DNA from 2 places in the Mesorhizobium sp. DCY119 genome. Region 1 is predicted to be linked to the other one. Evidence: riboswitches for the same ligand, from Rfam matches in the RefSeq annotation. Region 1 holds a riboswitch; the other holds the start of a gene.

Region 1 (4,182 bases):
AGGCCCACCGACAGCGACGCGCCGGCGATATAGACGAGTTCGTCCGCAGCCGATTCGAAGGCGAAGGCGGTGTTGAGTTCAGGACGGTCGTGGAAAATCTCGGACCAGCGCGCACGCACCATTGCCGGCATGCTGGGCATTGCCGCGGCCACAAACGCCGATACGAACAATGTCCAGATCGGCCAGTTCTGGTTGGTGGCGATCAGGAGTGCGGCGAAGGCGATCACCGAGATGATCGTTGTCGGCACGAGTACCCTTGTCTGGCCGAGGCGATCGACCAGCCGCGAGATCTGAGGGGCGAAGACCGCATTGGTCAGCGCATAGGTTGCAGAGACGGCACCCGCCAGCCAGTATTCGCCATGGGTCTGCGACAGCATGGCGACGATGCCGATCGGCGCCATGGCGATTGGCAGCCGCGCAATAAAACCGGCGGCAGCGAAGCCTTTGGCTCCCGGCGCCTTGAATATCTCGCTATAGGGGTTGGACATCGAACGCTCCTGGATTTCCAGAGGGGCACCACTTACATACGTGGCGTATGCAATCTAGATAGTTGCATACGTCGCGTATGTCAAATAATATACGCATCGTATGCGAAGGAGATTTGATGGCGCATAAACCACGCAAGGAGATGATCGCCGAAACGCGCGCCAAGCTGGTGGAGGCTGCGCGTCATGCCTTCGGCACTGTCGGCTATGCGGAAGCATCGATGGACGATTTCACCGCCGCAGCCGGCCTGACGCGCGGCGCGCTTTATCATCACTTCGGCGACAAGAAGGGGTTGCTTCAGGCCGTCATTGCCGAGATCGACGGCGAGATGGCGGTGCGGGTGCGCGAAATCGCGGAAAAGGCGCCGACGCGCTGGCAGCATTTCGTCGACGAATGCACGAGCTACATCGAACTGGCGCTCGACCCGGAAATCCAGCGCATCCTGTTCCGCGACGCCCCTGCCGTGCTGGGCGATCCGTCGCAATGGCCGAACGCCAGCGCCTGCGAAGCCTCGATGACGGAAAACCTGACCCGGTTGCAGGAGGAGGGGATTGTCGTTCCCGATCTCGATGCGGGCACAGCTGCGCGGCTGATCAATGGCGCGAGCAGCCAAGCATCGCAGAGGATCGCGAATTCCGATGATCCCGAGGAAACCTCACGCAAAGCCGTCTCGGCCTTCAAGACCTTGCTTAACGGGCTGCTGGTCGAGAAGGGCTGAGAGGGGTCACGAACGGTTCGCTTCGTCAGCGACCTCCTTCAGTGCGTCTTCGCCTTCGCCGCCAAAGGTCTCGCTCATGATCAGGCTGGAGAGCGGCAGGCGGGCGCCCCAGCCGTTTCGTTCGAGGTCGGGTCGCGGCGCGAATTCCGAGACATGGCTGACGCAGAGATAGGCGATCGGAACGACGTGGCCGGGAATGTTCAGCACGCGCTTCAAAGCGTCCGCGTCGAGGATGCTGACCCACCCGACGCCGATGCCCTCAGTGCGCGCCGCCAGCCAGAAATTCTGCACGGCGCAAACGGTGCTGTAGACGTCCATCTCGGGATTGTGCCAGCGGCCGAGCGGCGAACCCTTCGAGCGAGAGCGGTCGCAGGTGATGCAGAGGTTCAGCGCGCTTTCGCAGATGCCTTCCAGTTTCAGCTTGCGGTAGAGCGCCTGCCGCTCCTCGGCGATATTAGGCAGTTCCTGCTCGCGGGCGGCGAGGAAAAGATCGCGCACGGCCTGCCGGCGCTGCATGTCGCGGACGACGATAAAGTTCCAGGGCTGCATGAAGCCGACGGAAGGCGCGTGATGGGCGGCGAGAAGCAGCCGGGCCAGCACCGTATCGTCTATCGGGTCTGGACGAAAATGGCTGCGCACGTCGCGGCGGGTGAAGATGGCGCGGTAGACGGCATCGCGCTCGGCGTCTTCGAAAGCATTTTCACGGCAGACGTGGTTGCGGACAACATTCATCGCATTTCCCCTTGCGATCGAAAAATGTCGCTCCGCCTGTCCACGCGGATGACTATCTCTACCGGGCCGGTCTTCTGGCTTGGGTTCATCCCGCTTGCGGCGCCTTCCCGTTCTCGCGAACAGTGGCATTTGCCGATGCGGTTCCCCTTACAGCGTTGGGCACGCCACGGATTTTCACCGTGTTCCCGATTCTCCCACCTTGCGGCGGGCACCTGACAGTGCCGAAGACTTAACGCGCAACGCTTGCAAAAACATCCCCCGATGCCGACCTATGACTTCGCAAAGAGGATTTTCCCCAGGCTTCGGGGGCCGACGCATGGCGGCGGCACGGTCTTTCCTGATAGGATGTTTGCATGACGACGCGTCTCTATTCACATCCGATCTATCTCGAGCATCTGACGCCGCCCGGCCACCCGGAGCGCCCGGACCGCCTGCGTGCAATCGCGCGCGTGCTGGAAGACGAGGCCTTTGCCGCACTCGACCGAGTCGAGGCACCGGAGGGCGACGAGGCGACGATTCTTTACGCTCACCCGGAAAGCCATGTCGAAAAGGTGCGCGCGGCTATCCCGCAAGAGGGTATCCGTTCCATCGACGCCGACACCTCCGCCAGCCCCAAAAGCTGGATCGCGGCGCTGACGGCGATAGGTGCGGCGAACGCGGCTGTGGACGACGTGTTTTCCGGCAAGGCCGACAATGTCTTCGTCGCCAGCCGCCCGCCGGGGCACCATGCCGAAAAGACCACGGCGATGGGCTTCTGCCTGTTCAACAATGCCGCGATCGCCGCGCGCTATGCACAGAAGAAGCACGGCGCCGAGCGCGTCGCCATCGTCGACTGGGACGTGCATCACGGCAACGGCACGCAGGACATCTTCTGGGACGACCCGTCCGTGCTCTACTGCTCGACGCACCAGATGCCGCTTTACCCCGGCACCGGCGCGAAGAACGAGACCGGCGCCGGCAACATCGTCAACGCGCCGCTGGCCCCGCAGACCGGCAGCGACATTTTTCGCGAGGCGATGCGTTCGCGCGTGTTTTCGGCGATCGACGATTTCGCGCCGGACCTGATCATCATTTCGGCCGGTTTCGATGCGCATCACCGCGACCCGCTGGCCGAGATCAACCTGACCGAAGACGATTTCGACTGGGCGACCGGCGAACTCATGGACCGCGCCACGCGCCATGCGAGCAACCGGCTCGTCAGCCTGCTGGAAGGCGGATACGACCTCGAGGGCCTGTCGTTCTCGGTCGCGGCGCATGTGAAGCGCCTGATGAAAGGATAAGGAATGGCTACCGAGCCGAGTGAAGAAATCAAGGCGATGAGCTTCGAGCAGGCGCTGGAGGCGCTGGAAAAGATCGTCGACGATCTGGAGCGCGGCGACGTGCCGCTCGACCAGTCGATCAAGATCTATGAGCGCGGCGAAGCGCTGAAGACCCATTGCGACCGGCTGCTCAAGGCCGCCGAGGACAAGGTCGAGAAAATCCGCCTGTCGCGCGACGGCAAGCCCGTGGGCACGGAGCCGCTCGACGGTGAATGACTTGACGTCGCGGCACCTCGCGCCCAGTTATGAAGCAGACAAAGGGTCGATGGAAAATCCGGGAGCTGACGATGTGCCGCAATATCAAGACGTTGTTCAATTTCGAGCCACCGGCGACGCATGACGAGATCCGCGACGCAGCACTTCAGTTCGTCCGCAAGCTGAGCGGTACGACGAAACCTTCCAAGAAGAACGAGGAAGCCTTCAACCGCGCCGTCGATAAGATAGGGGAGGCGGCGCACGAACTGCTGCATTCGATGGAAACGCACCAGCATCCGCGCAACCGCGAGGAAGAAGCCGCCAAGGCGAAGGCCCGTTCGGCGCTGCGTTTTGCAAACGCATGACGCTTGTCGTGCGCCTGTTCTAGGCTCAGCGATTGAACATGCCGTCTCCGGTATGGGACTTTCGATTGTCGCGCTTGGGGCGTAGCCTCTCTGCATAAGGTTGAACGCAACCGCAGACCGGAGTGTCCCATGAGCTTTTTTCCCGCACGCGATCCCGAACCGGGTGACGCCTTCTCCTGCGATGCCATCGAGCTGATGGTCATTCCCAACGCCAAGGACATCGGCGGTTTCGAGGTGCGGCGCGCACTGCCGACGGCCAAGCGCAGGCTGGTCGGGCCGTTCATCTTCTTCGACCGCATGGGTCCGGCCATCCTGCGCGCCGGCAAGGCGCTCGACGTGCGCCCGCATCCGCATATCGGTCTTTCGA
Region 2 (4,182 bases), 1.5 Mb from region 1:
CCGGAGGCGAAGGCGGTTGCGGTGATGATCGCGGCGGGTTTCAGGTCTGCCAGCGCGTTTTCGACGAAGGCGAGGGAGGCCATGTCCTTCAGGCTGGAAACGAAGATCGGAACGGGGTTCATGCCATGTCGGCGCAGCGCCTCCACAAGCGCGTCGATCGGCGCGACATCGGCGGCGAGCAGCATCGAGCGGTAGAACAGGATGGGGATGACGGGGGCTTTTTCCTCCCCCCTTGAGGGGGAGGTGCCGCCAAAGGCGGCGGAGGGGGTTGCTGCGGCAGTGCTCGGCGTTTCTTGGCGTTGGCGCGCGGCCGGGACGACCCCACCCCCGGCCTGCGGCCGGACCCTCCCCTCGAGGGGGAGGGGGACGTCGCGCTCGACGACACCCCTTGCCGGGTCGTAAAAACCGGCCTTCGGCACCGTAACCGGCGCTGTTTGTGCGCCTTCTCCGCCGGCCAGCCCCGCCAGCCGCCGCACCAGCCCGCGCATATTCTCAGGTCCGCCCTCACGGAAATAGGCGAGCAGCCCGTCCAGCTGCTCGCGCGGCAGGGTCGAGCATTCGATCAGCCGGAGGTCTTCGTCGTGGCTTTCGCCGGGAAGCAGCGCCAGATGGATATTCTTCTCGCGGCACATTGCGGCGAGCCGGTCGCAGCCATAGCGCCACCAATCATAGCCGCCGAGGATGCGCACCAGAATGACCTTGGCCCGGCTGGCGGTGTGGTCGATCCACAGATCGACCGACATCGGGTGGCGCAGGTCGCGAAGGGCGGCCAATCGCATCGAGGGCAGCGTTTCGGCTTCTTGCTTCCATGCCGCCGCCAGTCCGGCCAGATCGCTGTCGGTGAAGGACAGGGCCACGATATCCGCCGGTGCTTGCCGCAGATCGACCGGCTCGACCAGATCGTCGAGCGAGGCGGATGTCGTGGTCAGTATGTGCATGGCGGCACGCTGTTGGTCAGTTGACCAGTATGCGCTCGATCGCGGCGCGATTCAGCCCCTTCAGGCCAATGACGACGAGACGCGAGCGGCGGTCGTCGGCAGCCGTCCAGGCGCGGTCGTAATAGTGGTTGACGCGTGGGCCGACGGCCTGGACCAGAAGCCGCATCGGCTTGCCGCCGACATCAACGAAACCCTTCACGCGCAGCACGTTTTCTTGTTCGGCAGCCGTCGCCACGCGCTTGGCCAGCGCGTCGGGATCGGAAATCGCCGGAAGCTCGATGATGAAGGAGTCAAAATCATCGTGCTCGTGGTCGAGTTCGTCGTCGTGATGGGTCTTGCGGTTCTCGATGTCGTCCTCGACGGCCAAACCGAGGCCGAGCAGCACCGAGGGATCGACCTTGCCCTGCGCGGTCGGGACGATTTTCACGGCGCGCGACAGATGCTCGCTGATGATGGCGTTGGCGCGGGCGCTGCCGGCTGCGTCGAGCAGATCGCTCTTGGAGAGAATGATGAGGTCGGCGCAGGCGACCTGATCCTCGAACACTTCCTCGACCGGGTCGTCATGATCGAGCGAATCGTCTTCCTGGCGCTGCGCCTGCAGAGCATCGAGGTCGGATGCAACCTTCCCTGCGGCCAGTGCGGGGCCATCCACCACGGCGACGACGCCGTCTACCGTCACGCGGCTCTTCACGCTCGGCCACTGGAATGCCTGCACCAGCGGCTTGGGCAGCGCCAGGCCGGAGGTCTCGATGATGATGTGATCGACTTTCGGCTCCAGCGCCAGGATCTGATCCAGCGCCGGCACGAAATCGTCGGCGACGGTGCAGCACAGGCAGCCATTGGCCAGCTCGACGATGTTTTCCTCCGGGCAGGCATCCACGCCGCAACCTTTGAGGATTTCGCCATCGATGCCGATATCGCCGAATTCGTTGACGATCAGGGCCAGCCGGCGGCCATTGGCGTTTTCGAGGATGTGGCGGATCAGCGTAGTCTTTCCGGCGCCGAGAAAGCCGGTGACGACGGTGCAGGGAACGCGGGCGGCGGAAGCGGTCATGAATTGTCCTTCAGGAGATCGAGGGGAGGGATGCGCGCGACGAGGCCGCGCTTGAGGCTGTCGGGGCGGCCGCGCCAAGGCAGGATGCCGTCGGTCGAGGTCGCGAAAAGCTTTGCGCCGGTGATCAGATCGGGTCCGCTTTCGGTCGTGAGGTCGCCGAAGACGTAGCTCCACGAGCCGTCGCGCAGCAGGGCAGCGCTCAGACGACTCTTGCAGTTGCCGAGGCATTCGACCTGTTTGACGGTGATCTTCTCGGGCGCTGCGGCGCGAATCGCACCTTGGGCAAGATGCTCGCCGGCGCGGGGCCGAGCATCCGAGCCGGTTTCGTCGCGACAGGAGGAGCAGACGAGAATCGTTACGCCGGGCGCGCCCAAATCTTGGGAGTCCTCGGCCAGTTGGATAGGATTGCCGTCGGCTTTCACAGAATCATGCTCCTTGCCCGGGACACCCGCCAGGCGGTCGGATTTTTCGTCTGACGGCAGGTCTCCTGGCTCGCGGGTCGTCGCTTCATGCCGCCTTCCCGGGAAAAATCCCAGTGGCTGTCGGCCTTCGGCTATCCGCTTACAGTTGCGGGGACAGCTGCGGACTTGGGCATGTTCGCCCGGCACCGCATTCCCTCTTAGCCCCTCCCTTTGCGGAGAGGGGACCGTCGCGGGCGAATTTAGGCGGTGGTGCCTTGCGCTGTCAACGCGTGGTTACGACGCGATTATGTCGGCCAACGCCGGGGCGAGGTCTCCGGCTGGCGATATCTCGATGCGATCGAGTTCGAGCCAGGACATCATCAGGCGCAGTTCTTCGATGAGAGCTGCGGCAGTGTGGTCCGGCGCGCCCGGTTCGGCATAGGCGGCCAGCACGCGCAGGACACGGCCCGGTCGGTCCGCCTTCACATCGATGCGCGCCACAATCGCGTCGCCGAGCAGGAAGGGCAGGACATAATAGCCATACTGCCGCTTTTCGGCGGGCGTGTAGATCTCGATGCGGTAGCGGAAATTGAACAGGCGCTCCGTGCGGGCGCGTTCCCAGACCAGCGGGTCGAAGGGGGCGAGGAGGGCGCGGGCCTCGACCTTGCGGGGGATGCGGGCACCGGCATGAAGCCAGGCCTGATGGGTCCAGCCTTTGACCCTGATGGGCAGAAGCTCGCCCGATTCGACCAGCTCCTCGATGCGGCCCTTCATGTCGGCGGGCGAAAGGCGGAAATAGTCGCGCAGGTCGCTGTAGGTGGCGATGCCGAGCGCGCGGGCCGAAATGCGCAGCAAGTCGCGATGCGCGTCGGGAGCCGACGGAATGGGCGCATTATATATGGAGGCGGGCAGGACGCGCTCGGGCAGGTCATAAAGACGCTCGAAGCCACGGCGCGAAGATGTTGTGATCCGCCCGGCCCAGAACAGCCATTCGAAAGCGTGTTTCTCGTCGCTCCAGCCCCACCAGCCGCCCGAGCCCTTGGCGCCATCGATGTCGGAAGCCGCGATCGGGCCTCGGTTGCGGACTTCCTGATAAATCTCATCGATCAGGCCTTCGTTCTCCCGCGCCCATTTCGCCAGCCCGGTGTACATTTCCTCGTGCCGGCCAGCCCGTTCCATGCGCCAGCGCATGAGGGGATAGGTTTCGACCGGAAGGAACGATGCCTCATGCGCCCAGTATTCAAAGAGCGCACGTTTTCGTGATGTGGCAGCGTTATCGAGTAACGCGCGCGGGTAGGGACCAAGCCGCGAGAACAGCGGCATGTAATGCGCCCGCACCACCGCACTGACGGAATCGATCTGCAGCAAGCCGATGCGCGAAAGCACCTTGTTGAGATGTCGCCGGTCGATGGTCCCTGTCGGTCGTGGATCGGCAAAACCCTGGGCGGCGAGCGCGATGCGTCGCGCCATGGCAAGCGGGATCGTTTCCTTCATTCTTCGGCCGTCCGGATATGCATGAGGCGGGTGTCTTTGCGTCAACTGGAATCGAAATGTGGAGTTCAGCCTAGCAGGCCTGCGACGGGAATTGTGTCAGGATAAAAAGTGGAGTAAAAAGGTAAGGAAATCAAATGCGCCTTGTGCAACGCAAATCGCTGAAAAGCGATTGGCGTAGCCATGCTTTCGCCAAGGTTTGACTTGCGTCCCCCGATTGCCTGCGCTAACCCTCGCCGCGTTGCAGCATAGTTTCTCGCCGCGGCCTTCGTAGGCAATCTGTCGCGGTCTGGCGGTT

Evidence for each region. Region 1 has a riboswitch for cobalamin ahead of bluB (5,6-dimethylbenzimidazole synthase). Riboswitches for the same ligand answer to the same signal wherever they lie in the genome.
Region 2: another riboswitch for cobalamin. It lies ahead of DZG07_RS10715 (DUF1636 family protein); the one in region 1 lies ahead of bluB (5,6-dimethylbenzimidazole synthase).

The regions. Positions count from the first base shown of each region.
Region 1 covers NZ_CP031834.1:3,760,015-3,764,196, reverse strand. The annotation lists gene DZG07_RS18290 (MFS transporter) at 1-488, opposite strand, end outside; gene DZG07_RS18285 (TetR/AcrR family transcriptional regulator) at 605-1,204, shown strand; gene bluB (5,6-dimethylbenzimidazole synthase) at 1,211-1,936, opposite strand; cobalamin riboswitch at 1,983-2,167, opposite strand; gene DZG07_RS18275 (histone deacetylase family protein) at 2,290-3,216, shown strand; gene DZG07_RS18270 (exodeoxyribonuclease VII small subunit) at 3,220-3,471, shown strand; gene DZG07_RS18265 (DUF2277 domain-containing protein) at 3,543-3,815, shown strand; gene DZG07_RS18260 (pirin family protein) at 3,945-4,182, shown strand, end outside.
Region 2 covers NZ_CP031834.1:2,216,790-2,220,971, forward strand. The annotation lists gene cobN (cobaltochelatase subunit CobN) at 1-938, opposite strand, end outside; gene cobW (cobalamin biosynthesis protein CobW) at 955-1,992, opposite strand; gene DZG07_RS10715 (DUF1636 family protein) at 1,989-2,414, opposite strand; cobalamin riboswitch at 2,452-2,658, opposite strand; gene DZG07_RS10720 (winged helix-turn-helix domain-containing protein) at 2,688-3,887, opposite strand.